DNA from 2 places in the Kitasatospora sp. NPDC030952 genome. Region 2 is predicted to be linked to the other one. Evidence: riboswitches for the same ligand, from Rfam matches in the RefSeq annotation. Region 2 holds a riboswitch; the other holds the start of a gene.
What was found. Region 2 has a riboswitch for glycine ahead of gcvT (glycine cleavage system aminomethyltransferase GcvT). Riboswitches for the same ligand answer to the same signal wherever they lie in the genome.
Positions count from the first base shown of each region.

Region 1: it holds a riboswitch for glycine, as region 2 does, so the genes downstream of both, gcvP (aminomethyl-transferring glycine dehydrogenase) here and gcvT (glycine cleavage system aminomethyltransferase GcvT) in region 2, are expected to answer to the same signal.

Region 1 covers NZ_JBVIFM010000022.1:128,748-144,295, forward strand. The annotation lists gene ACZ47G_RS31060 (pyridoxamine 5'-phosphate oxidase family protein) at 1-165, shown strand, start outside; gene ACZ47G_RS31065 (FMN-binding negative transcriptional regulator) at 178-837, shown strand; gene ACZ47G_RS31070 (sugar porter family MFS transporter) at 952-2,364, shown strand; gene ACZ47G_RS31075 (dienelactone hydrolase family protein) at 2,422-3,123, shown strand; gene ACZ47G_RS31080 (MFS transporter) at 3,186-4,469, shown strand; gene ACZ47G_RS31085 (HAD domain-containing protein) at 4,570-5,109, shown strand; gene ACZ47G_RS31090 (CPBP family intramembrane glutamic endopeptidase) at 5,087-5,902, opposite strand; gene ACZ47G_RS31095 (glutamate-cysteine ligase family protein) at 5,972-7,477, opposite strand; gene ACZ47G_RS31100 (hypothetical protein) at 7,855-8,427, shown strand; gene ACZ47G_RS31105 (DUF5999 family protein) at 8,863-9,054, shown strand; gene gcvP (aminomethyl-transferring glycine dehydrogenase) at 9,184-12,084, opposite strand; glycine riboswitch at 12,189-12,320, opposite strand; glycine riboswitch at 12,322-12,425, opposite strand; gene ACZ47G_RS31115 (PRC and DUF2382 domain-containing protein) at 12,650-13,717, shown strand; gene ACZ47G_RS31120 (MFS transporter) at 13,933-15,426, shown strand.
Region 2 covers NZ_JBVIFM010000003.1:39,296-54,843, forward strand. The annotation lists gene ACZ47G_RS07830 (IclR family transcriptional regulator) at 1-24, shown strand, start outside; gene ACZ47G_RS07835 (trimeric intracellular cation channel family protein) at 1-589, opposite strand, end outside; gene ACZ47G_RS07840 (ABC transporter ATP-binding protein) at 662-1,708, opposite strand; gene ACZ47G_RS07845 (ABC transporter ATP-binding protein) at 1,743-2,813, opposite strand; gene ACZ47G_RS07850 (ABC transporter permease) at 2,810-3,820, opposite strand; gene ACZ47G_RS07855 (ABC transporter substrate-binding protein) at 3,920-5,698, opposite strand; gene ACZ47G_RS07860 (ABC transporter permease) at 5,766-6,755, opposite strand; gene ACZ47G_RS07865 (enhanced serine sensitivity protein SseB C-terminal domain-containing protein) at 7,237-8,172, opposite strand; gene ACZ47G_RS07870 (enhanced serine sensitivity protein SseB C-terminal domain-containing protein) at 8,288-9,094, opposite strand; glycine riboswitch at 9,282-9,387, shown strand; gene gcvT (glycine cleavage system aminomethyltransferase GcvT) at 9,631-10,767, shown strand; gene gcvH (glycine cleavage system protein GcvH) at 10,866-11,246, shown strand; gene glyA (serine hydroxymethyltransferase) at 11,330-12,598, shown strand; gene ACZ47G_RS07890 (L-serine ammonia-lyase) at 12,797-14,164, shown strand; gene ACZ47G_RS07895 (hypothetical protein) at 14,362-15,114, shown strand; gene ACZ47G_RS07900 (DHA2 family efflux MFS transporter permease subunit) at 15,119-15,548, opposite strand, start outside.

The sequences.
Region 1 (15,548 bases), on a different contig from region 2:
GAGGTCTCGGCCAAGACCCGCGAGGACGGCGCCGACGACGACCCGGCCGACGCCGACCTGCCGCACTGGTCCGGCATCGTCCCGGTCAGCACCGTGTTCGGCGCCCCCGAGCCGTACGACCCGACGATCCCGCTGCCCGCGCACATGCGCGCGTTCCCGCGCTGAGGAGGGCCCCCGATGCTGATCCGGTCCTGGGACCGCGGCGACGAGCAGGAGTGGCGGGCCTGGCTGGCCGAGGGCCGCGACTTCGGCCTGCTCGCCGCCAACGGCCGCCCCGGCGAGGGCCCGGTGCTCGTCCCGACGCACTTCCTGCTGGACGCCGGGCGCGGCGAGATCCTGCTCCACCTCGCCGCACCCAACCCGCTGCTGGCCGCCGTCCGGGCCGACCCGAACGTCACCCTGGCGGTCACCGACGACTACACCTTCGCCCCCGGCCACTGGCGCGGTGAGCCCGGCACGCCCACCAGCTACTACGCCTCGGTCCACTTCCACTGCACCGCCGAACTGGTCGAGTCCGCCGCGGGCAAGGCGGAGATCCTCAACCGCCAGCTGGCGCACTTCCAGCCGGAGACCCCGGAGGTCCGGGTGGTCCCCGGCGAGGGCGAGTTCGCCCGGCTGCTGCCCGGCCTGCGCGGGCTGCGGCTGACGGTCCGCGAGGTGCGCGCCAAGTTCAAGTACGACGACAAGAAGCCGGCCGCGGCGCAGCACGCGATCGCCGACCGACTCGCCGCCCGGGCGGACGCCCCCGCCCTGCGCCGCGACCAGGACGCCGCCGCCCGCGCCCAGCTGCTGCGGCGCCACGAGCGGCGCACGGGCCCCACCCGCACCGCCGACTGACCCTGTTTCACCCGATCGGCCCTGAACTCGGGCAGGTCGACCGCCGCGCTGCTCGAATGTGAGACGAGTCCTGCCCAGCCGTCAGAGCGGGCCCGTCCACCCCGGGGAGCGCACGTGTCCACAGTCCACCAGCAACGGGCGTCCGGCGAGGCCCACCTCGGGCACGTGATCTTCATTTCGGCGGCCGCCGCGATGGGCGGCTTCCTGTTCGGCTACGACAGCGCCGTGATCAACGGCGCGGTGACCGGCATCCAGAAGCACTTCGCGGTGGGCCACGGCACCACCGCCTTCGTGGTGGCCATCGCGCTGCTGGGCTCGGCCGTCGGCGCGGTGATCGCCGGCCGGCTGGCCGACCACTTCGGCCGGGTGCGCACGATGCTGCTGGCCGCCGTGCTGTTCGCGGCCAGCGGCATCGGCTCGATGTTCCCGCCGAACATCGAGGCGCTCGCCTCCTGGCGCGTGGTCGGCGGCATCGCGATCGGCATCGCCTCGGTGATCGCCCCCACCTACATCGCCGAGGTCGCCCCGACCGCCTACCGCGGCCGGCTGGCGTCCTTCCAGCAGATGGCGATCGTGCTCGGCATCACCGTCTCCCAACTCGCCAACTGGGCGCTCAACCAGGCCGCCGGCGGCGAGTCCACCGGCCACCTGGGCGGCATCCAGGCCTGGCAGTGGATGCTCGGCGTCGAGGCCATCCCGGCCCTGGTGTACGGCCTGATGGCGCTGGCCATCCCGGAGTCGCCGCGCTACCTGATCGCCGACCACCGCGAGGCCCAGGCCCGCAAGGTGCTGGCCGAGGTCGAGGGCGAGGACGTCGACCTGGACGCCCGGGTCGCCGAGATCCGCGCGGTGCTGGCGTCCACCCACAAGCCCCGGCTCAAGGACCTGCTCGGCGGCCGCTTCGGCCTGCTGCCGATCGTCTGGGTCGGCATCGGCGCCTCGGTGTTCCAGCAGTTCGTCGGCATCAACGTGATCTTCTACTACTCCTCCCTCCTCTGGCAGTCGGTCGGCATCAACGAGTCCAACTCGCTGCTGATCAGCCTCTCCACCTCGATCATCAACGTGATCGGCACGGTGATCGCGATGGCCCTGGTGGACCGGATCGGCCGCAAGCCGCTGGCCCTGGCCGGCTCCATCGGCATGGCCCTCGCCCTGTCCACCGCCGCCTGGGCGTTCTCCTACCGGCACGGCACCGGCGACACCGCCACCCTGGACAACACCCACGCCACCGTCGCCCTGGTCGCCGCGCACGTGTTCGTGCTCTGCTTCGCCTTCTCCTGGGGCGTGGTGGTCTGGGTGCTGCTCGGCGAGATGTTCCCCAACCGGATCCGCGCGCTGGCCCTGTCGGTCGCCGCGTCGGCCCAGTGGATCGCCAACTGGGCGATCACCGTCAGCTTCCCGGACCTCGCCGACTGGAACCTCTCCGCGACGTACGTCATCTACGCGGCCTTCGCGCTGCTCTCGATCCCGTTCGTGGCCTTCTGCATCAAGGAGACCAAGGGCCGCGCCCTGGAGGAGATGGGCTGACCGTCCGCGCCATCCCGTCCCCTCGCCGCACGCGGCCCGACCCACCGAGAGGAAGCCATGCCTGACCAGGGCGGCTCCCGGCAGAACGTCACCTTCCCGAGCAACGGCCGCACCGCGCACGGGTACCTGGCCCGTCCTCCGCAGGGGGTCGGGCCGGGCCTGGTGGTGGTGCAGGAGTGGTGGGGGCTCACCTCGCACGTCGCGGACATGGCCGACCGCTTCGCCGCCGAGGGGTTCACCGTCCTCGCCCCCGACCTGTTCGGCGGCGCCACCACCCACGACCGCGCCGAGGCGGCCCGGCTCAAGCGCGAACTGCCGGTCGAGCGGGCCGTGGAGGACCTCTCCGGCGCCGTCGACTTCCTGCTCGCGCTGGACGACGTGGTCGGCGACGCGGTCGGCGTGGTCGGCTTCTGCATGGGCGGCGGCTTCGCCCTGGTGCTGGCCGCCCGGGCCGGCGACCGGGTGGCCGCCGCGGTCCCGTTCTACGGCCTCCCGCCGGACCCGGACTTCGACTACCGCGGCCTGACCGCCCACGTCCTGGGCCACTTCGGCGAACTCGACGGCTCCATCCCGATGGCCGCCGTGGACGAGGCCGCGATCCGGATCGGCGAGGCCACCGACGTCCGCCCCGAGATCCACTTCTACCCGGCCGGGCACGCCTTCATGAACGACGAGAACCCGCTCGGCACCCACGACCCCCTGCAGGCCCGGATCGCCTGGCGGCGCACCCTCACCTTCCTCTGGGGCCACCTCGGCTGACGCACCGGACGGGTGCCGAAACCCGATGGACACCTGTACGAACTCCGGCCATAGTCACCGGGGTGCCCACCCCACACCCGCCGCGAGCCCGCCGACTGTCCTGGGCGAGCCGCAACTTCCGGATCCAGACCGCCGCCACCGTGATCAGCGGCCTCGGCAACGCCGGCGCCCCCATCGCCACCGCCTTCGCCGTCCTCGGCAACGGCGGCGGCGCCGCCGAGATCGGCTACGTCACCGCCGCCCGGCTGGTGCCCACCGTGCTGCTGGTGGTGGTCGGCGGCACCCTCGCCGACCGGCTGCCGCGCCACCACGTCATGGTCGCCGCCAACCTGTTCAGCGGCGCCTCCCAGGCCGTCCTGGCCGCCCTGGTCCTGGCCGGGAACGTCCAGCTGTGGCAGCTGCTGGTGCTCTCCGCCGCCGGCGGCGCCGGCTACGCGCTCTACTCCCCCGCCGCCGGGGGCATGATCATGCAGGCCGTCCCCCGGGAGCACGCCGCCCGGGCCTTCTCGGTCTTCCGGATGGGCCAGAACGCCGCCCAGATCGGCGGCGCCGCCCTCGGCGGGGCGCTCACCGCCGCGGTCGGCCCCGGCTGGGTGCTCGGCCTGGACGCCCTCTGCTTCCTGGCCGCCGCCGGCCTGCGGTTCCTCCTGGAGGCCGAGTCCGCCCCCGCGCCCACGGGCGGCGGCATGCTGCGCGACCTGCGGGAGGGCTGGCAGGAGTTCGCCTCCCGCCGCTGGCTCTGGGTGATCGTGCTGCAGTTCGCCGTGGTGGTGGCCTGCATCAACACGGTCGAGTCGGTGTACGGGCCGACGGTGGCCGAGCAGCGCCTGGGCGGCGCGGGCGCCTGGGGTCTGGCGATGTCCGCCTACGGCGTCGGCCTGGTGGTCACCGGTCTGCTGATGGCCCGTTGGCGCCCCCGCCGGATCCTGCTGGTCGGCAACTGGGGCGTGTTCCTGTTCGGCGCGCCCGCCCTGGCCCTGGCCGCCGGCGCACCGCTGCCGGCACTGGTCGCCGCGATGTTCCTGTCCGGCGTCGGGGTGACCGTCTTCGGCGTCAACTGGATGGTCGTGCTCCAGCAGGAGATCCCGGAGGAGATGTTCTCCCGGGTCTCCGCGTACGACGAGCTCGGCTCCTACTCGCTGGCCCCGGTCGGCACCGCGCTGGCCGGCCCGGTGGCCGCCGCGCTCGGCCTGTCCGGCGCGCTCTGGGCCTGCGCCGCGCTGTGCCTGCTGCTCAGCGCCGCCGTGCTGATCGACCCGCAGGTCCGCCGACTGTCCCGCCGCGCTCCCCGTCGGAGCACCCCGGACGCACCGGTGCCCGCGAGCGAGCCCGCGCCCGCGCCGTGAGCGCCCTGTGCGCCCCGCGTGCGCCCGTCGAAGAGCAACCACCGGTACGGGTGGTTCGTCCGACCAGGTAGGAAACACCATCCACTTGGGGGGCCCACCGGTGCCGAAGCCACTGCTGTTCCTGGACGTCGACGGGGTGCTGAACCCGGTCTGTCCGCATCCGGACGCCGGGTTCGACTCCCACACCCTGCTGGGCTACGCCGTCCTGCTCGCCGCCAAGCACGGCGCCTGGCTGCGCGAGCTGGCCGGCACCTACGAACTGGTCTGGGCCACCACCTGGGAGAAGCACGCCAACGACCACATCGCCCCGGCGATCGGCCTGGACCCGCTCCCCTTCGTCCGCTTCACCGGCTACGTCCCCCAGCCCGGCGACCCGCGCGTCCCGCTCATGGAGCTGTTCTCCGCCCGCAAGTGGGCGCCGCTGCTGCGCTACGCCGAGGGCCGGCCGTTCGCCTGGGTGGACGACGTCATCCCGTCCCGACTGGTCCGCCACTCGATGTGGCGCCGCGACCGCCTGCTGCTGCCGATCGACCCCGGCCAGGGCCTGGAGCGCCGGCACGTCGACCGACTGCTCACCCGCCCGCCGCGCGGCCACGCGCTGCCGGCCGGCGGACCGCTCAGGGGGTCGGCAGCCAGCTGACGTGCCCGGCGAGCAGCGCGTACCCGACGAAGGCCACCGTGTCGATCAGCGCGTGCGCCGCCACCAGCGGCATCACCCGCCCCCAGCGCCGGTACAGCAGGCAGAAGACCGCCCCCATCACCATGTTGCCGACCAGCCCGCCGACCCCCTGGTACAGGTGGTACGAGCCGCGCAGCACCGAGCTGGCCACCACCACCGCGGGCCAGGACCACCCGCGCTGCGCCAGCCGGCGCAGCAGGTAGCCGAGAACGACGACCTCCTCCAGGATGGCGTTCTGCCAGGCCGACAGCACCAGCACCGGCACCCGCCACCAGACGTCCGGCAGTCCCGAGGGCGCCACCGTCAGGTTGTACCCGGCGGCCTGCGAGGCCAGGTACAGCGCCAGCCCGGAGCCGCCGATCGCCGCCGCGACGCCCGCGCCCCGGCCGAGGTCGCGCAGCTTCTGGCGCAGGTCGAAGCCCAGCACCCGCAGCGAGGCGCCCTCGCGCACCAGCAGGTAGCCGACCAGCACCACCGGCATCAGCCCGCGCGCGATGGAGTAGAGCTGCCACACCAGGTCCAGCCAGGGCCGCCCGGGCGCGCGCGAGCCGTTCAGCGTGGCGACCTGCTGCCCGAGGTGGATCGGTTCGGTGAGCGAGCCCGCGAAGCTGATCACCGCGCTGATCCCGCTGGCCCCGAGCGACAGTCCGAGGACGATCAGCAGTTCCACGCCGAGCAGGCGCGGGGTGGGCGGCGCGCTCTCCGGCGCGGTCGAGCGGGTCGTCACGGGCGCTCCATCGAACGGATGCTCCATCGAACGGGTGATGGCTCCGGCGGTCGGCCGACGACCGGAGCGATCATCCTGACACAGTCCCCGGAGCGCTCAGCCGACCGGCCAGGTGTGCACCGGCTCGCCCCCGCGCATGTGCTCGGCGTAGCGCCTGGTCATCGCGGCGAGCGCGGCCGGGCGGTCCATCCCGTACCGCTCGCGCAGCCGGTGGAAGGTGGCGCTCTGCCAGGCCGCGCCGTTGGTGCGGCGCAGGCAGCGCTGCTCGATGATCCCCAGGTAGCGGTCCCGGTCGGCGGGCTCGACGCCCCACTCGTCCAGGCCCTGGTAGGCCATCGGCAGCAGCTCGTTGAGGACCAGGTCGACCGCCGACACCGTCTGCAGTCCGCCGCCGCGGCCGGCCCGGCCGGAGCGCGGCCACTGGAACACCGCGTCGATGCCGTACCGGGCGCCCTGCCGGAAGTTCTCGTCCGCCCGCTCGAACGGCAGCCGGGTCCAGATCGGCCGGGGCTGCTCGGCGAGCACCCGCACCAGCCCGTAGTAGAAGGCGGCGTTGGCCAGGGTGTCGGCCACCGTCGGCCCGGCCGGCAGCGCCCGGTTCTCCACCCGCAGGTGCGCGACCCCGCCGGAGACGTCGTACACCGGCCGGTTCCAGCGGTAGATGGTCCCGTTGTGCAGCCGCATCTCGGCGAGCCGGGGCGCGCCGCCGGAGGCCAGCACCTTCAGCGGGTCCTCGTCGTCGCAGATCGGCAGCAGCGCCGGGAAGTAGCGCAGGTTCTCCTCGAACAGGTCGTACGCCGAGTCCACCCAGCGCTCGCCGAACCAGGTGATCGGGCGCACGCCCTGGGCCTTGAGCTCCGCCGAACGGGTGTCACAGGCCTGCTGGAAGAGCACCGGACGGGTCTCCCGCCACAGCTCCCGCCCGAACAGGAACGGGGAGTTGGCACCGAGCGCGAGCTGCGGCCCGCAGATCGCCTGGGCGGCGTTCCACACCGAGGAGAACCGCTCCGGGGTCACCTGGAGGTGCAGTTGCAGCGAGGTCGCGGCGGCCTCGGCGACCATGGTGATCGACTCCAGCTGGAGGTGCTCGACGCCCTCGATGTCCAGCGCGATGTCCTCCCCCCGGGCGGCCAGGATCTGGTCGCTGAGCAGGCTGTACCGCTGGTTGTGGCTCATCGCGTCCAGCCCGGTGTGATCGTTCTCCAGGGTCGGCAGGATGCCCACCATGACGATCCGGGCGCCGGCCTCGGCCGCCTGCCGGTCGGCGTAGCGCAGTCCGGTGTCGATCTCCTCGCGCAGCTCCTCGAAGACGTGCCCGCAGAGCCGGTGCGGCACGATGTTGACCTCGATGTTGAACTGGCCCAGCTCGGTCTGGAAGTCGCTGGAGCCGATCGCGCTCAGCACCTGGGCGTTGCGCATCACCGGCAGGCCCTGTTCGTCGGCCAGGTTGAGCTCGATCTCCAGCCCCATCACCGCCCGCGGCCGGTCGAAGCGGTCCTCGCGCAGCATCCGCCCGAGCGCGTCGAGGCAGGCCTGGAGCTTGAGCCGGTACTGCTGCCGATCCGCGAGATCCGCCCGAGTCGCCACGACCTTCTCGCCCACGGTCCCCTCCTCCTGAGACACCCGGCCGGTCGACCGTGCCAGCATCATGCCCACCTCGAAGATCGATACCCGAACGCGCCGACTGGCTTGCAATGCAAGGGATCTGACGGTGATTCAGGCCATCTGCAGACTTGCTCGGCGCCACCGCCTGTGATAAACAGATCACCCTGCGCATTTGTTCGATGAAGTCGCTGAGTTCGCACTGCGCTCCGGCCGGTCCGTTCCCCGCCCCGAGGCCCTCGTCGAGGGCGGCGACCGCGCCGGCGCCGCGATCCTGCACAACCGGACAAGGCCGGCCCCCCGTCACCGTAGACGCACCGCGCCGCGCCGGTATGCCGCACTCGCACGCCGATCTCACCTGGAGAGGCGGACCCGCCATGACCCTGCAGACCCCCCAGCCCCCACCGAGCGCCCTGCGCGCGGTGCTGGGCGCGCTCGACTCGGAGACCGCACTGCGCCAGCCCGCCGCCGCAGCGCTGCGTCACCCGACCGGTCCACTGCTCCCCGCGCACCCGCTCGCGGTGCACGTCCTCGACGGTCCGCACCCGGAACTGCCCAACGCCCGTCGGACGGGCTGGCGCTTCCTGATCAAGGACGGCCCGGAGGTGGCGGCCGCCGCCGAGGTGGTGCAGAGCGCCGAGGGCCACACCTTCTCCCACTTCACCGCCGGCCCGTACCTCTCCTCCACCGTCCGGGCGCTGCGCGAGGCCTGGCAACTCGCCCAGAGCTCCCGCTCCCGCAGCCAGCCCCGGCTGCTGACCTTCCCGGGCCAGTACGCCACCGCGCTCTGGCTGCACAGCCCCGACGCCGGCCCGTCCACCGACCTGCTGATCCCGCTGGCCCCGGCCCCGCTCGGCGTCACCGCGCACCGCGCCTACCCGGCCGCCGAACTGCTCCCGCTGCTCACCCGCGCCCCGCTCGCCCGGCCGCTGCTGCTCGGCTCCGCCTGAGCCCGCGCCACCCGCCGCACCGGCCGCCGGGCACCGTGCCCGGCGGCCCTTCGCCGTGCGCTCCGACGGCCGCTGACGGCCGATGACGGTCGTTGACGGCATCACCCGAACGGCTACCACCCGAGTGGGCCACCCGCCATGGCCCCGTCGGGCCATGCGCCGACTGACCCACCGGTGCGCGGATTCCCCCGGGCCCCACCTGAACGGGTGATCTCTGCCCCGGAGTTGTGGCGCATGTCACCAAATTGCTGCGCGCGCGAGCTCGGATGCCGACACTGGGAACTAGCGTGGAAGGACCACCTGTCCTACCCACTTGAGCATCGGTCAAACCTGGCTGATGCGCGGACAGGATCCGACCACCAGGCGGCTCCGGACGGCTCGACCTCCGGTGACCGCACCACGGGGAGGATCGCAGAGCGAAGCGAGGGTACGCGTATGTGCCAGCACCGTCCTGAGTGCCCGATGGCCGAGTCCGAGGACCGCGAGGCGGCCGTACCGGTGGCCTGCCACCCGGAGCAGGGCTGGAGCCTGCTCTGCAACGGCGTCGTCCTGTTCGAGGACACCGGAGAGCTGCTGCCCGACGGCCGGGTGATCGGCCCGCGCCGGCCCGTCGCCCACGCGGCCTGAGCCGACCCGGCCCGACGACCGTACGGCCGGAACCGTACGGCCCGGGCCCATCGGGCGGGGGGAGACACCGAGACGCAAAGGGCAGGGCCCTGGCAGAAACGTTCTGCCAGGGCCCTGCCGCGTTCCTGCTCAGACGCCGTACTCGTCCAGCGGCGGGCAGGAGCAGACCAGGTTACGGTCGCCGTACGCGCCGTCGATCCGGCTCACCGGCGGCCAGTACTTGTCCGCCGGGTTCACGCCCGCCGGGAAGACCGCCTCCTGCCGCGAGTAGCCGTGCGCCCAGTCGCCGGCCAGCGTGGCGGCGGTGTGCGGGGCGTTGCGCAGCGGGTTGTCGTCGGCGGCCCACTCGCCCGAGCCGACCTTGTCGATCTCGCCGCGGATCTCGATCATCGCGTCGCAGAAGCGGTCGATCTCGTGCAGGTCCTCGGACTCGGTCGGCTCGATCATCAGCGTGCCGGCCACCGGGAAGGACATCGTCGGCGCGTGGAAGCCGTAGTCGATCAGGCGCTTGGCGATGTCGTCCACCGTCACGCCCGTCTCCTTGGTCAGCGGGCGCAGGTCGATGATGCACTCGTGCGCGACCAGCCCGCCCGGACCGGTGTAGAGCACCGGGAAGTGCGGGGCCAGGCGCTTGGCGATGTAGTTGGCGTTCAGCACCGCGACCTGGGTCGCGTGCTTGAGCCCCTCGCCGCCCATCAGCCGGACGTACGCCCAGGAGATCGGCAGGATCGCCGCCGAGCCCCACGGCGCGGCCGAGATCGGGCCGACGCCGGTGGCCGGGCCGGCCTCCGCCTGCAGCGGGTGGTTCGGCAGGTACGGCGCCAGGTGGGCGCGCACCGCGACCGGGCCGACGCCCGGGCCGCCGCCGCCGTGCGGGATGCAGAAGGTCTTGTGCAGGTTCAGGTGCGACACGTCCGCGCCGAACTTGCCCGGCTTGGCGAGACCGACCAGGGCGTTCAGGTTGGCGCCGTCCACGTACACCTGGCCGCCGGCCTCGTGCACCAGGGCGCAGATGTCGGTGATCTGGGTCTCGTACACGCCGTGGGTCGACGGGTAGGTGACCATCAGCACCGACAGGTTGTCGCGGTGCTGCTCGATCTTGGCCTTCAGGTCCTCGACGTCCACGTCGCCGTCGACCAGGGTCTTCACCACGACGACGCGCATGCCGGCCATCACCGCGGAGGCGGCGTTGGTGCCGTGCGCCGAGGACGGGATCAGGCAGACGTCGCGCTGGGTGTCGCCGTTGGCGTGGTGGTAGGCGCGGACGGCCAGCAGGCCGGCCAGCTCGCCCTGGGAGCCGGCGTTCGGCTGGATCGAGACGGCGTCGTAGCCGGTGACCTCGACCAGCTGCTGCTCCAGCTGGCGGATCAGGGTCAGGTAGCCCGCGGCCTGGTCGACCGGCGCGAAGGGGTGCAGCTGACCGAACTCCGGCCAGGTCACCGCCTCCATCTCGGTGGTGGCGTTGAGCTTCATGGTGCAGGAGCCCAGCGGGATCATGCCGCGGTCCAGCGCGTAGTCCCGGTCCGACAGGCGGCGCAGGTAGCGCAGCATGGCGGTCTCCGAGCGGTGGCTGTGGAAGACCGGGTGGGTCAGGTACTCGTCCGCGCGCAGCAGCGCGGCGGGCAGCGCGTCGGCGGCCTCGGCGACCTCGACCGCGGGGACGCCGAACGCGGCCCAGACGCCGGCCAGGTGCTCGCGGGTGGTGGTCTCGTCGGTGGAGACCGAGATCCGGTCCTCGCCGTCCTGGAACACGTTGATGCCGTTGGCGCGGGCGGCCGCGGCGATCTCGGCGGCGCGGCCCGGGACGACGGCGGTGACGGTGTCGAAGAACTCGCCGTGCAGCAGCTCGACGCCGCCGGCCCGCAGGCCCTCGGCGAGGGCGGCGGCGTAGCGGTGGGTGCGCCGGGCGATGTCGGCCAGGCCGTCCGGGCCGTGGTAGACGGCGTACATCGAGGCCATCACGGCGAGCAGCACCTGGGCGGTGCAGATGTTGCTGGTGGCCTTCTCGCGGCGGATGTGCTGCTCACGGGTCTGCAGCGCCAGGCGGTAGGCGCGGTTGCCGTCGGCGTCGACGGAGACGCCGACCAGGCGGCCGGGCAGCGAGCGGGCGTACTCGGCGCGCACCGAGAGGTAGCCGGCGTGCGGACCGCCGAAGCCCATCGGCACGCCGAAGCGCTGCGAGGTGCCGCAGGCGATGTCGGCGCCCAGCGCGCCCGGGGACTTGAGCAGGGTCAGCGCCAGCAGGTCGGCGGCGACGGCGACGATCGCGCCCAGCCCGTGGGCCTGCTCGATCACCGGGGTGAGGTCGCGGACCACGCCGGTGGCGCCCGGGTACTGCAGCAGCACGCCGAAGACGCCGCGCTCGGCGATCTCGGCCGGGATGCCCCCGGACAGGTCGGCGACGACGACCTCGACACCGGTCGGCACGGCGCGGGTGTTGATCACCGCGACGGTCTGCGGCAGGGTCTCGGCGTCGACCAGGAAGACGCCGCCCTTGACCTTGGTCACGCGGCGGGCCAGCGCCATCGCCTCGGCGGCCGCGGTGCCCTCGTCCAGCAGCGAGGAGCCGGAGGTGGGCAGGCCGGTCAGGTCGGAGACCAGGGTCTGGAAGTTGAGCAGCGCCTCCAGGCGGCCCTGCGAGATCTCCGGCTGGTACGGGGTGTAGGCCGTGTACCAGGCCGGGTTCTCCATGACGTTGCGCAGGATCACCGGCGGGGTGAAGGTGCCGTAGTAGCCCAGGCCGATCATCGGCTGGAGCACCTGGTTGCGGCCGGCCAGCTCGCGCAGCTCGGCGAGGACCTGCGCCTCGCTGCGGCCCGCGGGCAGGTCCAGGGCGGTGATGGAACGGATCGCCTCGGGAACGGCGGTGGCGGCGAGCTCGTCCAGCGAGCCGTAGCCGACGGACGCCAGCATCTTCTCCTGCGCGGCGGCGTCGGGGCCGATGTGGCGGTTCTCGAAGGGGCTGGCCAGCTCAAGCTCGGTGAGGGTCGAGGCGCTGGTGGGGCGTCCCGCGTTCGGCTGGGCGTTCATGGTGGTCGAGGCCTCCTGGTCACGGACCGGCGGGGGTACGCACGCCGACCGGCCGACGCCGCTGCGGACAGCGGACCGGCCTGGGCGGACGGACCCGAAAGGCCTCCCCCTCTGTCATCGGGACCTGAGAGCTTCGCCCGCACGTCGCGCTGTGGCGCTCCGTCGGCTTGCACCGTCGGTGAGGGTGGTGATCGCCGGCTCCCGCGCCGACGCTCCTGCCCTGCTTTCCAGAGTGACCTATCCCGCACGGTACGGATGCCTGAGAGATTCCGGGGAGGAGTTGCTCCTTCGGCGCCTCGACCAGCGGTTTTCGCTGTCGGGGACTCTCCCGAGCGGGCTCGGCGGTCGCGGCCCAGGGTACCAGCGGGCGGCCCTGCGATCACGGGTGCGTCGGGTCGACTCCGGGTCTACGCGCGTCCCCCGTACGGAGCAGCGCGGACCCGTCCGGCCGCACCCCGGTCGCGCACGTCCGGTTCATGGCTTTTGGTGTGAAGTGGCGGACGGGACGGGTGCTCCGGCCGCCTTACCTGCGGGAGTTCCGCAGGCGCAGCGCTTGGAGGAAAGAGTGCAGACCGACATCGACCCCCGAGACCTCATCGGCCACAAGGCGGTCGACCGCAACGGAGACAAGATCGGCACGATCGACGAGGTGTACCTCGACGACGCCACCGGCCGGCCGGAGTGGGCGGCCGTCCGCACCGGCATCTTCGGCCGGGACGCCTTCGTCCCGCTCACCACGAGCGAGTTCTCCGGCGAAGAACTCCGGGTGCCCTACGACAAGTCGCTGGTCAAGGACTCGCCGGACTTCGGCGTGGGCCAGCACCTCTCGCCCGCCCAGGAGCTCCAGCTCTACCGCTACTACGGGCTCGACACCCCGGCGGACGGCCACCCGGCCAACGGTGAGCCCGCCCGGGCGGCCCAGCCCGACCTCGACTTCGGCACCACCACGGCCGCCGCGGTCGCCAAGCCGCTCGCCTTCCACTCCCCCGAACCCGGCCCGACCATGACCACCGTCGCCACCGCGACGACCACCAGCACCGACACCGCCACGGAGGCCCACGTGCGGACCCTCAGCACCCCCGCACCGGTCGCCAACGGCACGGTGACCGCGCCGACCGCCACCCCGGTGGTCGAGCCGAAGCACCAGCCGGTCCCGTCCGCGGTCGATCCGACCGGCACCGCCGCCGCCTCGGCCCCCAACGGCCCGGTCGAGATCACCTGCCGCGAGGAGCGCCTGGACATCACCACCGAGTGGCACGTCCTGGGCACCGCGAAGCTGCGCAAGTACGTGACCAGCGAGCAGGTCGAGCGCCGCGTCCCGGTGGTCCGCGAGCGGGTCCGGGTGGAGCGGATGCCGGTCGGCGACGCCGAGCGCGCCTCGCTCACCGAGAAGGAGATCGCCGAGGCGGTGGAGGAGGTCACCCTCCGTGAGGAGCGGCCGGTGGTCCGCAAGTACCTCGCCCCGATCGAGCGGGTCCGCCTGGTGGTGGAGCGCTACACCGCGGAGGAGGTCGTCCAGGACGAGCTCCGCCGCGAGAACGTCGAGGTCCACGACGACACCGCCGCGGCCGCCGAGCCGGACGCCCCGGTCATCGACGGCGCCCGCCCGTCCGCGCTGCGCCCCCTGGTCTGACCGACCCCGCACCAGCAAGGGCCTCGGACTCCGGTCCGGGGCCCTTCGCCGTGCCCGCCCCCGCGCCGAGCCCACCCGACCGGCCGTCAACGCCCGGTCCGCCGAAGGCAAAGCCTTCCCCTTTGCCAAACCTTAACCACTCGATATTTGACACTCTGAAGTATCTCCCTGCACAGTTACTTCAGTTCATTCACTATGTACGGGAGGAAGCAACCGTGAGTGAGGCACCACAGCCCACCACCGCGGCCGAGAAGCAGAGCAACGCCCGGGTCCTGCCGGCCCTCATCCTGGCGATGCTGTCGTTCAGCGTGGTGCAGACCGCGGTCGTACCGATCCTGCCGTCGCTGGCCAAGGAACTGGACGTCTCCGGCTCCAACATCACCTGGCTGATGACCGCCAACCTGCTGTCCGCGGCCGTGCTGACTCCCCTGCTGGGCCGCTTCGGCGACCTCCGGGGCCGCAAGCCCATGCTGCTGATCTCGCTGGCCGGCCTGGTCGCCGGTTCGGCGCTGGCGGTCAGCACCCACTCCTTCACCTGGCTGATCGTCGCCCGCGTCCTCCAGGGCGCCGGCGGTGGCGTGATGCCGCTGGCGATCAGCATCGTCCGTGACGAGCTGCCCAAGCAGAAGGTGACCGGCGGCGTCGCCGCCATCAGCGCCTCGATGGGCGTCGGCTCCGGCCTCGGCCTGGTCGCGACCGGCCTGCTGCTGGAGCACTGGAACTACAAGTCGATCTTCTGGATGGGCCTGGCCTTCGGCCTGCTCGCGGTCGCCCTGGTCGCCTTCCGCGTCCCGTCCGACCCGGTCGTCGACAAGGAGGGCGGCGCCGACCCGCTCGGCGCCATCACCCTGGCCGCCTGGCTCTCCGCGCTGCTGGTCGCCGTCAGCCAGGGCAACCACTGGGGCTGGACCTCCACCAAGACCCTCGGCCTGTTCGCCGTCGCCGCCGTGGTCGCCCTGATCTGGGGCGTCATCGAGACCAAGGTCGCCCACCCGCTGGTGGACCTGAAGATGATGGGCCGCCCGGCCGTCGCCTTCACCAACCTGGCCGGTCTGCTCATCGGCTTCGGCATGTACGGCTCGTTCATGGTCATCAGCAACTTCGCCCAGACCCCGGAGAAGCTGGCCCACTACGGCTTCACCGCGACCGTCCTGCACGCCGGCGTGATGCTGCTGCCGTCCGCGATCGGCTCGATGGTGGCCGCCCCGGTCGGCGCCGTGCTGATCGCCCGCCGCGGCCCGCGCCTGCCGCTGGTCCTCGGCGGCGTCCTCGGCGCGATCGCGATGGCCTACCTGGCGCTGCGCCACAGCGCCGAAGGCGACATCTACACCGCCTCCGCCATCTTCGGCCTCGGTATCGGCCTCGCCTTCGCCGCGATGCCCGCCTTCATCAACGGCGCCGTCCCGGTCGAGCAGAGCGGCATCGCCAACGGCATGAACTCCGTGCTCCGCACCGTCGGCGGCGCGATCGGCACCGCCGTGATGACCGCCATCCTGACCGGTGACACCATGAAGTTCCCGATCAAGCTGCCGGTGCAGATCCCCACCCTGGACGCCTACAAGCACGCGTTCTGGACCACGGCCGTCATCTGCGTCATCGCCGGCGTCGTCCCCTTCCTGATCCGTACCGTCAAGCCGGCCGTCACCGCCGTCGCCGGCGGCTCGGCCCGGCAGGACTCCAGCCCCGAGCTGGCCAAGACCGACGCCTGACGAGGCGTCCGGCCCGCGCGCTCAGGGACAGGACGCGCGGGCCCGGCCTCCGCTCGGTCGCGAGGGCATCACGACCGTCCGGGGACCGGCACGGTATGCGGCCCCACCCGGTACTCCTACCG
Region 2 (15,548 bases):
GCATCCGGAGCCCGAAGGCGGTGAGCGCGGCGGCGGTGCCGGTGGCGCCGGTGAGCCGGTTCGCGCCGATCAGCACGGCCACCAGGGCGGCGCCGACCAGGGCCGGGACGGCGTAGATCTCGCGGTCCCAGCGCAGCAGCGAGGGGATCTCCCCGGCCAGGACGTCGCGGATCACCCCGCCGCCGGCCGCGGTCACCATGCCGAGCGCGACGGCGGCGACCGCGCCCAGCCCGTAGTCGTGCGCCTTGGCGGTGCCGGTGACGCAGAACAGGCCGAGGCCGAGGGCGTCCAGGGTCTGCACCGCCCGGTTGATCCGCTCGACCTCGGGGTGCAGGAAGAACACCACCAGCCCGGCGGCCAGCGGGGTGAGGAAGTAGCCGAGGTTGGTGAAGGCGGCCACCGGGGTGGCGCCGATCACCAGGTCGCGCATCACCCCGCCGCCGAGCGCGGTGACCTCGGCCAGGACGCAGATCCCGAAGATGTCCATGTTCTTGCGGACGGCGAGCAGCGCTCCGGAGAGCGCGAAGACGAAGATGCCGACGAGGTCCAGCGACTGCTGCACGTCGGAGGGGAAGATCTGCGAGGTCACCACACAACTATGACCTGCGCGGAACCTCCCCCTCCGCTACGGCCCCAGTCAGCAGCGTTCTCCGGGCTGTGCCTAATCGTTCCCCTCGCTCCGCTCGGGGAAGTGACAGGCCACCTGGTGCCCGGTCTTCAGCGCCGCCAGCGGCGGCTCCTGCGAGGCGCAGACGTCCTGCGCCTTCCAGCACCTGGTCCGGAACCGGCAGCCGCTGGGCGGGTTGATCGGCGAGGGCACGTCGCCCTTGAGCAGGATCCGCTCGCGCCCGCCCTGCTGGCGCCGGCGCGGGTCGGGCACCGGGACGGCCGACATCAGGGCGTTGGTGTACGGGTGCATCGGGCTGCGGTAGAGCGAGTCGCGGTCGGCGATCTCGACGATCTTGCCGAGGTACATCACCGCCACCCGGTCGGAGACGTGCCGGACCACCGAGAGGTCGTGGGCGATGATCAGGTAGGTCAGGCCCAGCTCCTGCTGGAGGTCGTCCAGCAGGTTGACCACCTGCGCCTGGATCGACACGTCCAGGGCCGAGACCGGCTCGTCCGCGATGATCATCTTCGGCTTGAGCGCGAGCGCCCGGGCGATGCCGATGCGCTGGCGCTGGCCGCCGGAGAACTCGTGCGGGTAGCGGTTGTAGTGCTCGGGGCTGAGCCCGCACAGCTCCAGCAGGTCCTGGACGGCCTTCTTGACGCCGCCCTCCGGATGGACGCCCTGGAGCTTGAACGGCGCGCTGACGATGGTGCCGACGGTGTGCCGGGGGTTCAGCGAGGAGTACGGGTCCTGGAAGATCATCTGGATGTCGCGGCGCAGCGGCCGCAGCGCGCCGGCCCCCAGGTGGCTGATGTCGGTGCCCTCGAACTCGATCGTCCCGCCGGTGGGTTCGTCGAGCCGGGTGACCAGCCGCCCCATGGTGGACTTGCCGCAGCCGGACTCGCCGACGACGCCCAGCGTCTCGCCGGCGTTGACGGTGAAGTCGATGCCGTCGACGGCCCGCACCGCGCCGGTCTGGCGCCGCAGCAGTCCGCCGCGGATCGGGAAGTGCCGGGTCAGGCCGGTCACCTTCAGCAGCGGCTCGCGGTCGGGGGCGGGCGCCGGCGAAGGGATCGTGGCCCCCTGAGTGTCCGTCATCGGTTCTCTCCAGAAAGGTGGTACGAGGCCGGGCTCACAGCCTGGGCGCGATCTCTTCGGCGAAGATGCGGTGCCGTTCGCCGGCCGGCAGGTGGCAGGCCGCGACATGCCCGGGCGCGGCCTCGGTCAGCACCGGGACCTCGCTCGCGGAGCGCCCGCCGGTGAGGGCGGCGTACGGGCAGCGCGGGTGGAAGGCGCAGCCGGACGGCACGTTGATCAGGCTGGGCGGGGTGCCCTTGACCGGCACGAGCCGCTCCTGCAGCTCCCGGTCCAGGCGCGGCATCGAGCCCAACAGGCCCCAGGTGTAGGGATGTTCGGGCGCGTCGAAGAGGCTCTCGGCCGGGCCGCGCTCGATGCACTTGCCGCCGTACATGACCAGGATGTCGTCGGCGAGCTCGGCGACCACCCCGAGGTCGTGGGTGATGATGATGACGGCGGAGCCGAACTCCTGCTGGAGGTCGCGGATGAGGTCCAGGATCTGCGCCTGGACGGTGACGTCCAGGGCGGTGGTGGGCTCGTCGGCGATCAGCAGCGAGGGGTCGTTGACCAGGGCCATGGCGATCATCGCGCGCTGGCGCATGCCGCCGGAGAACTGGTGCGGGTAGTCGTCCAGCCGGCGGTCGGGCTGCGGGATGCCGACCCGGTCGAGCATCTCGATCGCGCGGGCCCTGGCCTCCTTCTTGGAGGCCTTCGGGTGGTGCACCCGGTACGCCTCGATGATCTGCGCGCCGACCGTGTAGTACGGGTGCATCGCGGTCAGCGGGTCCTGGAAGATCATCGCCAGCTCGCGGCCGCGCAGTTGGCGCACCCGGTCCGGTCCGGCCGCGATCAGGTCCTCGCCGTCGAGCAGGATCTCGCCGCTGATCCGGGCCCGCTTGGAGCGGTGCAGGCCCATGATGCCGAGCGAGGTGACGGACTTGCCGGAGCCGGACTCGCCGACGATGCCCAGGGTGCGACCCTTGTGCAGGTCGAAGCTGACCCCGTCCACCGAGCGGACCAGGCCGTCGTCGGTGTCGAAGTGGATCCGCAGGTCGCGGACGGACAGGAAGGGGTCTCCCAGAGGAGCGGGAGTTTCGTCCGCCGGGGTCTTCTGGAGGTCGGTCACGAGAGCCTCACGCGGGGGTCGACGAGCGCGTACAGGAGGTCGACCACGAGGTTGCAGACGACGATGAAGAAGGCGGCGAGCAGGGTGACGCCGAGGATCTTGGGCAGGTCGTTGTCGGAGATCGCCTGGACGGCGAACTGGCCGATGCCCTTGAGCGAGAAGACCTGCTCGGTGATCAGCGCACCGCCGAGCAGCAGGCCGAGGTCCATGCCGAAGATGGTGACGATCGGGGTGAGCGCGGAGCGCAGCCCGTGCTTGACCACCACCTTGCGCTCGACCAGGCCCTTGGCCCGGGCGGTGCGGATGTAGTCCTCGCTCATCGTCTCCAGCATCCCGGCGCGGGTGAGCCGGGCGTAGAGCGCGGAGTAGAGGAAGGCCAGCGAGATCCACGGGAGGATCAGGTTGCGGGCCCACATCAGCGGGTCGGCGGTGAAGTCGACGTACTCCAGGTTGTCCAGGATCGGCCACTCGTAGCTGAACAGGGTCAGCAGCAGGGCGCCGGTGAAGAAGACCGGCAGCGAGACGCCGGCCAGGGCGATGCCCATGGACAGCCGGTCGAAGATCGACCGCGGCTTGAGGGCGGAGATCACGCCGGTGGTGACGCCGGAGATCAGCCAGAGCACGGCCGCGCCGATGGCGAGCGAGATGGTGACCGGGATCCGGCTGGTCATCTCCGGCCAGACCTCCAGGTGGTTCTTGAAGGAGTAGCCGAAGCAGGGCACGTGGCAGGTGGCCGGTTCCGGGCCGAACTTGTACTCGGCGCCGCTGACCAGCGCCTTGAGGAAGTTCCAGTACTGGGTGTACAGCGGCTGGTCGAAGCCGAGGTTCTGCTTGACCGCCTGGATCGCCTCGGGCGAGGGGTTCTTCCCGATGTACTGCGCGGCCAGCTGGTCGGTGGTCTCGCCGGCGATGCGCGGGAGCAGGAAGAAGATCGCGAAGGTGACCGCGCTGACGACGACCAGCAGCGCCGCGGCCGCGAGGATCCTGCGGATGATGTAGGCAAACACAGTTGGGCGGCTCCGGCGGCCCGCCGCCGTCCGGGATCTGCCGGACGGCGGCGGGCGCCGCTGCCTTCACCTGCCTTCAGGGATGCGGAGCCAGGCTCTTTACTTGGTGGTGCCGATGTTCAGGTAGTCGTACTCACCCGAGAAGGCCGGGGTGGAGGCGATGTTGGTCGCGCTGTCCGGGCGGTACAGGAAGACCTTGAAGTCGGTCAGCGGGACGTACACCGCGGACTCCATGACCTTCTTGTCGATGTCGCCGTAGATCTTCTCGCGGCCGGCCCGGTCCGGGTTGACCGCGGCGTCGTCGATCATCTTGTTGACGGCCGGGTCGTTCAGCTGGGCCAGGTTGCTGTTGCCGGAGGCCTTGATCGCGCGGCCGTCGACGATCTGCTGCAGGAAGCCGTAGCCGGTCGGCCAGTCGACGCCCCACTGCATCATCATCAGACCGATGTTGTGGTCCTCGGTGTACTGCGGGGCACCGGCCGAGTCGGTCAGGTACTTGCCCTGCGGGAACTGCTGGATCTCGGCGTCGATGCCGATGTTCTTCAGCTGCGCCTGGATCGCGGTGGCCGCGGCGACCTCGGTCGCGCGCTCGGTGCGGGCGGACAGCACGGTCTTGAAGCCGCCATCCTTGCCGCAGGCCTTCAGGGCGTCCTTGGCCTTGGCCTGGTCACCCTTGTTGCCCGGGGTCTCGTACAGGTTGAAGTCCTGGTGGCCCGGGATGTCCGGCGGGAGCACGGTGCTGGCCACCTGGCCGCGGATCGGGCCGCCGAGCGCGGTCTGCACCGCGACCTTGTCGATCGCGAACTGGACGGCCTTGCGGCAGTCGATGTTGTCGAACGGCGCGACCTTGCTGTTGATCGCCATGTAGACCAGGCGGCCGCCGTAGGCGTTGTCGGTCTTGGCCTTGAGCTTCGGGTCGCGCAGGATCTGCGCCTGGGTCTGCGGGTCGACGCCGCCGCCCACCAGGTCGACCTGGGCGTTGCCGGCGATCAGGTCCTTGTCGATGGTGGCCTGGTCGATGTTCATCTTGAGCACGATCTTGTCCGCCAGCTGCTTGCGGATCGGGTCGGTGCTCTTGTCCCAGTTGGTGTTCGGCACCAGGACGGCCTGCTTGCCGTCCTCGTAGGACTCGAACTTGTAGCTGCCCGAGGACACGATGTGCTTCACGTAGTCGGCACCGGTGTCCTTGGCCTGCGGGACCGGCACGGTCTGCGGGGCGCTGACCAGGTAGTCGAAGTCGGCGAAGGGGTGCTGGAGGTGGAAGACGATCGTGGTGTCGTCCGGGGTCTCGATCGACTTCAGGTCGCCGGTCTTGTCCTTGTACGGGCCCTGGTACTTGTCCGGGTTGTCGACCAGCAGGTCGTGGAAGTACGTCGGACCGTTGGAGTTCACCTCGGGCGCGAAGTTCGAGCGCTCCACGGCGTACTTGACGTCCTTGGAGGTGATCGCGGTGCCGTCGTCGTACTTCAGGCCGGCCCGCAGCTTGTACGTCCAGGTCAGGCCGTCGGCGCTGGGCTGGCCCAGCGACTCGGCGAGGTCCGGGACCAGCTTGTTGCCGTCGGCGCCGGCCGCCGGGTTGAAGGTGGTCAGCGGACGGCCGTACAGGCGCGAGAAGTTGTAGATGTACGCGTAGTACGTGTTGCCCGGGTCGAGGGAGTCCGGGGTGCCCTTCATCTCGTAGGTGACCGTCCCGCCCTTCTTGTCCGAGGCGTTGACGATCTGCTTGGTGGCCGCGTCGGCGCCGCCGCCGCTGCTGTCGTTGGAGCCGGCCGAGGAGGAGCTGCCACCGCTGCCCTTGGTGCTGGAGGAGCAGCCGGTGACGACCAGGACCGCGGCGGCAGCCACGGCGGTCAGCACGGCGGTACGGGACCTACGCATGGGTGAGATCAACCCCTTGAGGATGTGGAGGAGGGAGGGCCTGACGCTCGGGTCAGTTGCTCTCGGGTCAGTTGCTCTTGGGATCGAGGGCGTCACGCAGCCCGTCGCCGAGCAGGTTGAACGCGAGCACGGTGATGAAGATCGCGACACCGGGGACCACCATGTACTGGGGGTCCACCTGGTAGTAGTTCTTCGCGTCGGCGAGCATGCCGCCCCAGGAGGACTGCGGGGGCTGGATGCCGACGCCGAGGAAGCTCAGCCCGGCCTCGAAGAGGATGTTGGTCGGGATCAGCAGGGTCGAGTAGACCAGGATCGGGCCGACCAGGTTGGGCAGCAGCTCCTTGAACAGGATGAAGGGGCCGCGGGCGCCGAGGCTGCGGGCCGCGTGCACGAACTCCCGCTCGCGCAGCGAGAGGGTCTGTCCGCGCACGATCCGGCCCATGTAGGGCCAGTTGAAGAAGCCGATCACGAAGATCAGCACCAGGATGTGCAGCGGGAGGCCGTGCAGGCCGAACGCGCCGCCCTGGAGCGAGGCCGAGATCGCGATGGCGAACAGCAGCAGCGGGAACGCCAGGAAGACGTCCATCAGCCGGCTGATCAGGGTGTCCACCCAGCCGCCGTAGTAGCCGGCCATCACGCCGAGCACGGTGCCGATGGTGTTGGACAGCAGGGTCGCGCCGAAGGCGACCAGCAGGGAGACCCAGGAGCCGTCGACCACGCGGGCGAGCAGGTCACGGCCCTGCAGGGGGTCGACGCCGAGCAGGTGGTCCCCGCTCATCCCTCCCCAGTCCCCGAGCGGGAGTCCGCCGAGGTCGGCGTCCAGCAGGTCCGGGTTGGGCTGGTCGGGGTTGAGCCCGAACAGCGACTCCAACGGCCCGGACAGGACGGCCAGGAGGATCAGCAGGATCACCACGATGCCGCCGGCGACAGCGGCCTTGTCCCGCTTGAAGCGGGTCCAGGCGATCCGACCGAGGGAGCGGCCCTCGATCGTCTTGGCCGGGCTCGGGGAGGCGGGTGCCTCGGGTTCGTTCCCGGCGGTAGTGATGGGTGCGGTCATGGTCAGTTGGTCCCCTCGCCGACGGTGGCCGGCCCACGGGTGCCGGGCGCCGGTTCGGCGGTACGGCTGCGGACGTGCGGAGGTGCTAGGAGCAGGTGGTCGCGGCAGTGCGTCGTGCACGGGCACTGCCTCCATGCGGGATGGGCGTCGCATGGATCGAGCGGTCGGCTTGCGCGTTCACCTTCGTGGGGTTCCCAGTACGCGCGGTGCGTTGCGCAGAACTCTCTGCCATCCGAACTGGCTTGCGCCAGCCCTGCCAAGCGACAGATGCCCAACTGTGATCTGCCCGCATGCACCTCCCCGGTCTTCGGCATATACCTCTTCACACGGGTGCGAGAGCCATGTCAAGATGCGTCATCGACGGCGATGGAAGATTCGTCCGGAAAGCACCGAAGCCGACCTGATGGCGCATCAAGTCGGCTTCGTGTCGGAGATTTCGGCAACTGGTCCGGCAACCGGTCTCGGCAACCGGTTTCGGCAATCAGCGGCCGGGGTAGCCGGGCCACTGTCGCTGGGGCTGGTGACCCCAACCCGGCGCGGACTGCTGGGCGCCGTGCGTCCACCCCGGGGTCGGCTGCCCCGGCATCGACTGCCCCGGGTACGGCGGCGGCACCGGCGGGTACGGACCGGTCGGCGGCCGGCCCGCCTCCCGGTCGAAGAACGGCCGGGCGTTCGCGCGCATCCACAGCGCCACCGGGTCGTACTCGTCCGCCATCGCCACCGTGGACACCGCGAGCCCCTCCGGGGCCACCGCGATCGCCCGCTGCATCAGCGCCCGCACCGCCTCCACGGCCGGCGGCGAACTCTCGTACAGGTCCAGGCCGATCGCCAGGTACGGCTCCCCCACCGCCGGCTGCACCCAGGCCCGGCGCAGCGCCCGCACCGCGCGCACCTCGCCGGCCTGCCGCTCCAGCAGCGCGAAGAACTGCTGGGCGTTCACCTGCGGCTCGCTCAGCTTCAACGGCCCGGCCGGCAGCCGGTCCAGGCCCGCGGCGACCCGCCGCAGGTCCGCCCACGGCACCCCCACCCCGCCGCCCGGCGCGTGCGGGTTGAGCCACAGGCCCCAGCGGGTGCGGTACAGCGAGGCGGCGATCTCCCGCCCGGAGATGACCTCATGGGCCCGCGCCCAGCCGGAGGCCGTCAGCTGCTCGGGCGAGGTGACGGCCGGCGCGTAACCGTGGCCGCTGATCTCCATGTTCCCGTACTGCGCGTCCGGGCTGCCCGGCGTGCCGTGCCAGAGCAGCATCCAGACCCGGCCCTCGGCCAGCGCGTGCAGCAGCCGCTCGTACGCGTCGTAGCGCTCCGGCGCGACCTCGCGCAGAGCCTGCTCCAACACGCCCGGATCCGCTGCCGGGTGCCCGGCCGGTGCCTGGCCCCAGGGCCCCGGCACCCCGCCCGCTCCCGTTCCCGCACTCATGCGCCCACCTCGCCGCGCCTCTTTCCTGAACCCGCCGGCCCGTCAGCCGCCTGCACGCACCCTATGGCGCCGCACCGGCCGCCGCCACGGCGACGTGCCTGTGAACGATCCCCGCTCACACCCGCGAGTAGAAGGGCATGACCCGGGTCAGCAGCCACTCGACCACCGGGTCGTCGGCGAGGTCGAGCAGCACGAGGTGGACGCCCCCCGGCAGCGGCGCGGTTCCCAGCGCCCGCCCGAGCGCCTCGTTCACCGCGCCCGGGTCGGCCGGGGCCGCCGGATCCAGCTGGACCCCCACGAACATCACCGTCGGCTCGCCCTCGATGCTGGCCAGTGCCCGGCGCGCGGTCAACACTCCGGGCAGGGACGACAGTTCGGCCCGGCACGCGGCCAGGAAGTACTCCGGGTCCTCGCCCGGAACCGGCTCGCGCAGCGCCACCCGGCCACCGGTCGGCCCCTCCGGCGCGTTCTCGGTGTGCTCCCAGCGGTCCCCGCGCGGGCCGCGGCGCAGCTCGGCCACCCCCTGCGGCGGCACCGGGATGCCCACCGCCGCCTCGGGGTTGACCGCGATGCCCACGCCCAGCGGCAGCCCGCGGGCGAACTCCCAGGCCGGCGCGACCGCGAACGCCATCCCCGGCGCCTGCCGCAGGAACACCTCCTGGGAGGAGAACACCGGCACGTACGGGGCCCCGGCCAGTTCGATGGTCGGCAGGTCCAGCCCCTGCCCGGCCGGGTCGCCCCCGGCCGGCAGCGGGATCCACACCTGGCTGCGGGCCAGCACCTCGACCACCCGCGGGGTCGCCCCCGGGTCGCCCAGCGCGGCCGTCAGCACCTGCTCCAGCTCGTTCGCCGGCCACGCGCCGCCCGACGGCGCCGCCTCCGGCCCGCCCCACCCCTGCTGCTGCTCCACCGGGTACTCCATGCGCCGCCGATCCGGCCTGCCGCCGGGTCGGCCGCCCACTGCTGCGCCGACGCGCAAGAGTTTAGGGCCCGTGTTCGCCTTGGCGTCGTGTGACCGGGTCCCCTCTCCCCTCCTCCGCGAGGACGTGCCATGATGTGCGCGTCCGACGGCATGCGCCGCGGGCCCCCACAACTCCACACCGGCCGCTCGAACCCGCGCGGGAGAGCCCGGAGTGCCCCTCATCGGGGCACGGCCGGCGCCGAAGGAGCAAGTCCTCCCCGGAATCTCTCAGGCCCCCCTACCGCGCGGGTTAGGCACATCTGGAAAGCGGCGTACGGCCCCGCCGTACGCCCACCCACGGTGCAAGCCGCCGCCCTGTCCCCGATGCTGGAACCAGCCGATGCTGGCACCGGCTGAGGGCAGGCGGGCGGCGAAGCTCTCAGGTTCGACGACAGATGGGGAGACCCACGCCGCCGCATGCCCGCGCGCGGGGTCGGCCCCGAGCGGGTCCGGTCCGGCGCGCGCCCCTGAGTGCCCCGACCGAGGAGTTCCTGGCCATGTCGTCCCTCCGCCTGACCGCGCTCGACGCGCTGCACCGCGCCCTCGGCGCGACCATGACCGACTTCGCCGGCTGGGACATGCCGCTGCGCTACGGCAGCGAGCGCGAGGAGCACCTCGCCGTCCGCACCAAGGCCGGCCTGTTCGACCTCTCGCACATGGGCGAGATCACCGTCACCGGCCCGCAGGCCGGCGAGATGCTGGACCACGCGCTGGTCGGCTTCGTCTCCGCGCTCGGCGAGCTGCGCGCCCGCTACACCATGATCTGCGCCGAGGACGGCGGCATCCTGGACGACCTGATCGTCTACCGCCTGCGCGCGGACGCCTTCCTGGTCGTCGCCAACGCCTCCAACGCCCAGCTGGTGCTGGACGAGCTGATCGCCCGCGCCAAGGGCTTCGACGCCGTCGTCACCGACGACCGCGACACCTACGCGCTGATCGCCGTCCAGGGCCCGGAGGCCACCGCCATCCTGGCGGAGACCACCGACGCCGACCTGCCCGGCCTGAAGTACTACGCGATCCTCCCGGCCCAGGTGGCCGGCAAGGAGGTGCTGCTGGCCCGCACCGGCTACACCGGCGAGGACGGCTTCGAGATCTTCTGCCGGCCGGTCGACGCCGAGCCGGTCTGGCAGGCGCTGACCGCCGCCGGCGAGGGCCGCGGCCTGGTCCCGTGCGGCCTGTCCTGCCGCGACACGCTGCGCCTGGAGGCGGGCATGCCGCTGTACGGGCACGAGCTGTCCACCGACCTGACCCCGTTCGACGCCGGCCTGGGCCGGGTCGTCCGCTTCGACAAGACCACCAACGAGGGCGCGTTCGTCGGCCGCAAGGCGCTGGAGCAGGCCGCCGCCGCGGCCGAGTCGCTGCGTGCTCAGGGTGGGGCACCGAAGGTGCTGGTCGGCCTGGTCTCCGAGGGCAAGCGGGTCCCGCGCGCCGAGTACACCGTGGTCTCCGCCGACGGCGCCCCGATCGGCCGGATCACCTCGGGCGCGCCGTCCCCGACCCTGGGCAAGCCGATCGCGATGGCCTACGTCGACGCGGCCCACGCCGCCCCCGGCACCGCCGTCGCGGTGGACGTGCGCGGCAAGCACGAGCCGGTCGAGGTCGTGGCGCTGCCGTTCTACAAGCGCGCCCGCTGAGGCCCTGCCGACCCCGGTTTTCCCATAGGCGCACGTCGGAGCCGTCCGCGCGGCGGCCCGCTGCGTCGTACCCGCTTCCCATCCTGGAGAATGACGCCATGAGCAACCCCCAGCACCTGCAGTACACCAAGGAGCACGAGTGGCTGACGGCCGCCGAGGACGGTGTCTCGACGGTCGGCATCACCAAGCACGCCGCCGACGCCCTCGGTGACATCGTCTACGTGCAGCTCCCCGAGGTCGGCGACACCGTGACCGCCGGCGACACCTGTGGCGAGCTGGAGTCGACCAAGTCGGTCAGCGACCTGTACTCCCCGGTGACCGGCGAGGTCACCGAGGTCAACCAGGACGTCCTGGACGACAACAGCCTGGTCAACAGCGCCCCGTTCGAGGGCGGCTGGCTGTTCAAGGTCCGCGTGGAGGCCACCGACACGCTGCTCAGCGCCGCCGAGTACGACGCGCTCACCCACGCCGAGGGCTGAGCCCCCGCCGGGACGGGCCGCAGCACGGCGGTCCGTCCCGCACCCCACCGTCCCTCCGCTCTCCTCCCCGGGAAGACCACACCATGACGGTTCTCAACCAGTCCCTGCACGCCCTCGACCCGGAGATCGCCGCCGCGGTCGACGCCGAGCTGCACCGCCAGCAGACCACGCTGGAGATGATCGCCTCCGAGAACTTCGCCCCGGTGGCGGTCATGGAGGCCCAGGGTTCGGTGCTCACCAACAAGTACGCCGAGGGTTACCCCGGCCGCCGCTACTACGGCGGTTGCGAGCACGTCGACGTGGTCGAGCAGATCGCGATCGACCGGATCAAGGCCCTGTTCGGCGCCGAGCACGCCAACGTCCAGCCGCACTCGGGCGCCCAGGCCAACGCCGCCGCGATGTTCGCGCTGATCCAGCCGGGCGACACCATCCTGGGTCTGAACCTGGCCCACGGCGGTCACCTGACCCACGGCATGAAGATCAACTTCTCCGGCAAGCTCTACAACGTGGTCGCGTACCACGTCGACGAGAAGACCGGCCAGGTCGACATGGCCGAGGTCGAGCGCCTGGCCAAGGAGCACCAGCCGAAGCTGATCATCGCCGGCTGGTCCGCCTACCCGCGCCAGCTCGACTTCGCCGCGTTCCGCCGGGTCGCCGACGAGGTCGGCGCGCTGCTCATGGTCGACATGGCGCACTTCGCCGGCCTGGTCGCCGCGGGCCTGCACCCGAACCCGGTGCCGTACGCGGACGTGGTCACCACCACCACCCACAAGACCCTGGGCGGCCCGCGCGGCGGCGTCATCCTGTCCAAGGCCGAGTACGCCAAGAAGATCAACTCCGCGGTCTTCCCCGGCCAGCAGGGCGGTCCGCTGGAGCACGTCATCGCGGGCAAGGCCGTCGCCTTCAAGGTCGCCGCCTCGGAGGAGTTCAAGGAGCGCCAGCAGCGCACCCTGGACGGCGCCAGGATCCTCGCCGAGCGCCTGCTGCAGGCCGACGTCGCCGAGGCCGGCGCGTCCGTGCTGTCCGGCGGCACCGACGTCCACCTGGTCCTGGTCGACCTGCGCAACAGCCAGCTCGACGGCCAGCAGGCCGAGGACCGGCTGCACGAGGTCGGCATCACCGTCAACCGCAACGCCGTCCCGAACGACCCCCGCCCGCCGATGGTCACCTCGGGCCTGCGGATCGGCACCCCGGCCCTGGCCACCCGCGGCTTCCAGGCCGAGGACTTCCGCGAGGTCGCCGACATCATCGCCGAGGCGCTCAAGCCCGCCTTCGACGAGACCGTCGCCACCGCGCTGAAGGCCCGGGTCACCGCCCTGGCCGAGAAGTACCCGCTCTACCCCAACCTCTGATCGTCTGATCCTCCGGCCGTCTGGCCATCTGACCGCTTGGTCTTCTGATCGTCGGATCGTCGGAGGAGGGTGACCGGCCTCACGGCGCCCGGCCACCTGCCGTTTCCGGGGCACCGCGCACACTGGACAGTACGCGCGCGGTGCCCCGTCCCATGCACCCGCTTTGTCCTTCCACGAGACCCAGACAAGGACGTCCCCGTGGCCATCAGCGTCTTCGACCTCTTCTCCATCGGCATCGGCCCGTCGAGCTCCCACACCGTCGGCCCGATGCGCGCCGCCCGGATGTTCGCCCGCCGCCTGCGCTCCGAAGGCCTGCTGGACCGGGTGACCGGGGTGCGCGCCGAGCTGTACGGCTCACTGGGCGCCACCGGCCACGGCCACGGCACCCCGAAGGCCGTCCTGCTGGGCCTGGAGGGCAACTCGCCCCGCACCGTCGACGTCGACCAGGCGGACAAGGACGTCGAGCGGATCACCGCCGAGAAGCGCCTCAACCTGCTCGGCGAGCACCCGATCGACTTCGACACCGACAACCAGCTCGTCCTGCACCGGCGCCGCTCGCTGCCGTACCACGCCAACGGGATGACCCTGTGGGCGTACGCGGCGGACGGCTCGGCGCTGCTGGAGAAGACCTACTACTCGGTCGGCGGCGGCTTCGTGGTGGACGAGGACGCGATCGGCGCGGACCGGGTCAAGCCCGACGACACCGTGCTGAAGTACCCCTTCCGCACCGGCGACGAACTGCTCCGGCTCAGCCGGGAGACCGGGCTGTCGATCTCCGGCCTGATGCTGGAGAACGAGAAGGCCTGGCGCAGCGAGGAGGAGATCCGCACCGGGCTGCTGGAGATCTGGTCCGTGATGCAGGAGTGCGTGCGGGCCGGCATGAGCCGCGAGGGCATCCTGCCGGGCGGCCTGAAGGTCCGCCGCCGGGCCGCCGCGGGCGCCCGGGCGCTGCGCGCCGAGGGGATCGGGCCGGCCAACGCGATGGAGTGGGTCACCCTCTACGCGATGGCGGTCAACGAGGAGAACGCCTCCGGGCGCCGGGTGGTCACCGCCCCGACCAACGGTGCGGCCGGGATCATCCCCGCCACCCTGCACTACTACCTGAACTTCATCCCGGGCGCCGACGACGACGGCATCGTCCGCTTCCTGCTCGCGGCCGGCGCCATCGGCATGCTCTTCAAGGAGAACGCCTCCATCTCCGGCGCCGAGGTCGGCTGCCAGGGCGAGGTCGGCTCCGCCTGCTCGATGGCCGCGGGCGGCCTCGCCGAGGTCCTCGGCGGCACCCCCGAGCAGGTCGAGAACGCCGCCGAGATCGGCATCGAGCACAACCTCGGCCTCACCTGCGACCCGGTCGGCGGCCTGGTCCAGATCCCCTGCATCGAGCGCAACGGCATGGCGTCGGTCAAGGCCGTCACCGCGGCCCGGATGGCGCTGCGCGGCGACGGGCGCCACCACGTCTCGCTGGACAAGGCGATCAAGACGATGAAGGAGACCGGGGCCGACATGAAGATCAAGTACAAGGAGACCTCGCGCGGCGGCCTCGCCGTGAACGTCATCGAGTGCTGATCGCCGTGCACTGACCAGGGATTGTGACGAGTGGCCCCCGGGCGGAACCCCGTACCGTCCGGGGGCCACTCGTGTCTCTTGGCGCTCCCTGGGTGCTCCCTGGATGCTCCCCGGGTGCTCCCCGGCCGCCCTCTGGTCGTGGCGGGGCCGGCGGCGCGATAATCGCGGCGGGTCGGTCCACGCCGGAGGGGAGACGGATGTCGTTCCAGCCGCCGGAGCCGCGCCGACCGCCGCCGCCCTTGGCACCGCCGCCCTTGGTGCCGTCGCTGGTCGGGCCGCTGCGGCGCCGGTGGGTGCGGGTGCTGATCGCCGCCGGCACCGGGGTGCTGGCCGGGGTGCTCGCGGGCGGCGGCTGGTACCTGCTGGACCGCCCCGACGACGTAGACCGGCCGGCCGTCGTGGCCACGCCGCCCACCTCCGGCCTCGGTCCGACCGGCTCGACCGACCCGGCCGCGCCGACCGATCCCGCTGCGCCCACCTATCCCGCCGCGCCGACCGGCCCCGTCGGGCCGCACCTGACGCCGGTGCCGGACCCGGCCGGGTTCACCCTCCTCGTCCCCGACGGCTGGCAGCGGCGCGTCGACGGCACCTCGGTGTTCTACGACTCCCCCGACCATCGCAGCCTGATCCAGGTGTTCGTGATGGACGGCAACCCCCCGTACCAGCAGGCTGTGGAAACCGACGGGGACCTCGCCCGCAACCCGGCCCGGTTCCCCGGCTACCACCGGATCCGGCTGGAACGGACCGCGGGCGGCAGCGCCGAGCTGGAGTACGCCTACGACCTGGCCGGCTCCGGCGTCCGCCGGGCCGTCGAACACGTGCTGGTCGGGCCGGACGGCACCACCTGGTCCGTCCTGGTGGCGGGACCGGAGGACGGCTGGCCCACCCCGCTGCGCGAGCTGCTGCAGTCGGAGGTCGCCTCCTTCTGCTTCGCCGGCCGGTGCCCGTGAGGCCTCAGGGCCGTGAGGCCGTCTCCGGCTCGGGGCTCGGCTCCGGCTCCGGTTCCAGCTCCGGGTTCGGGTTCGGGCTCGGGTTCGGGCTCGGGTTCGGGCTCGGGCTCGGGCTCGGGTTCGGCCGGGCCAGGCAGGCCACCGCCGTGGCCACCGCCGCCAGGGCGACGCCGCCCGCCACGGTGCCGTGCAGCCCGCTGGTGACCGCCGTGCCGACGGCGTCGCGGACGGCCTGCGGCAGCCCGGTCAGCGCGGCCGGGGTGAGCCCGCCGCCGCCGGTCAGGTGGGCGGCCTCGGCCGGGCTCAGCCGGGCCTCCAGGCCGGCGGTCAGCCGCGCGGTGTAGACCGCGCCGAGGGCGGCCATGCCGAGCGAGCCGCCGATGCTGCGCAGCAGGGTCACCACGCCCATCGCCGCGCCCATGGACTCCCGCGGC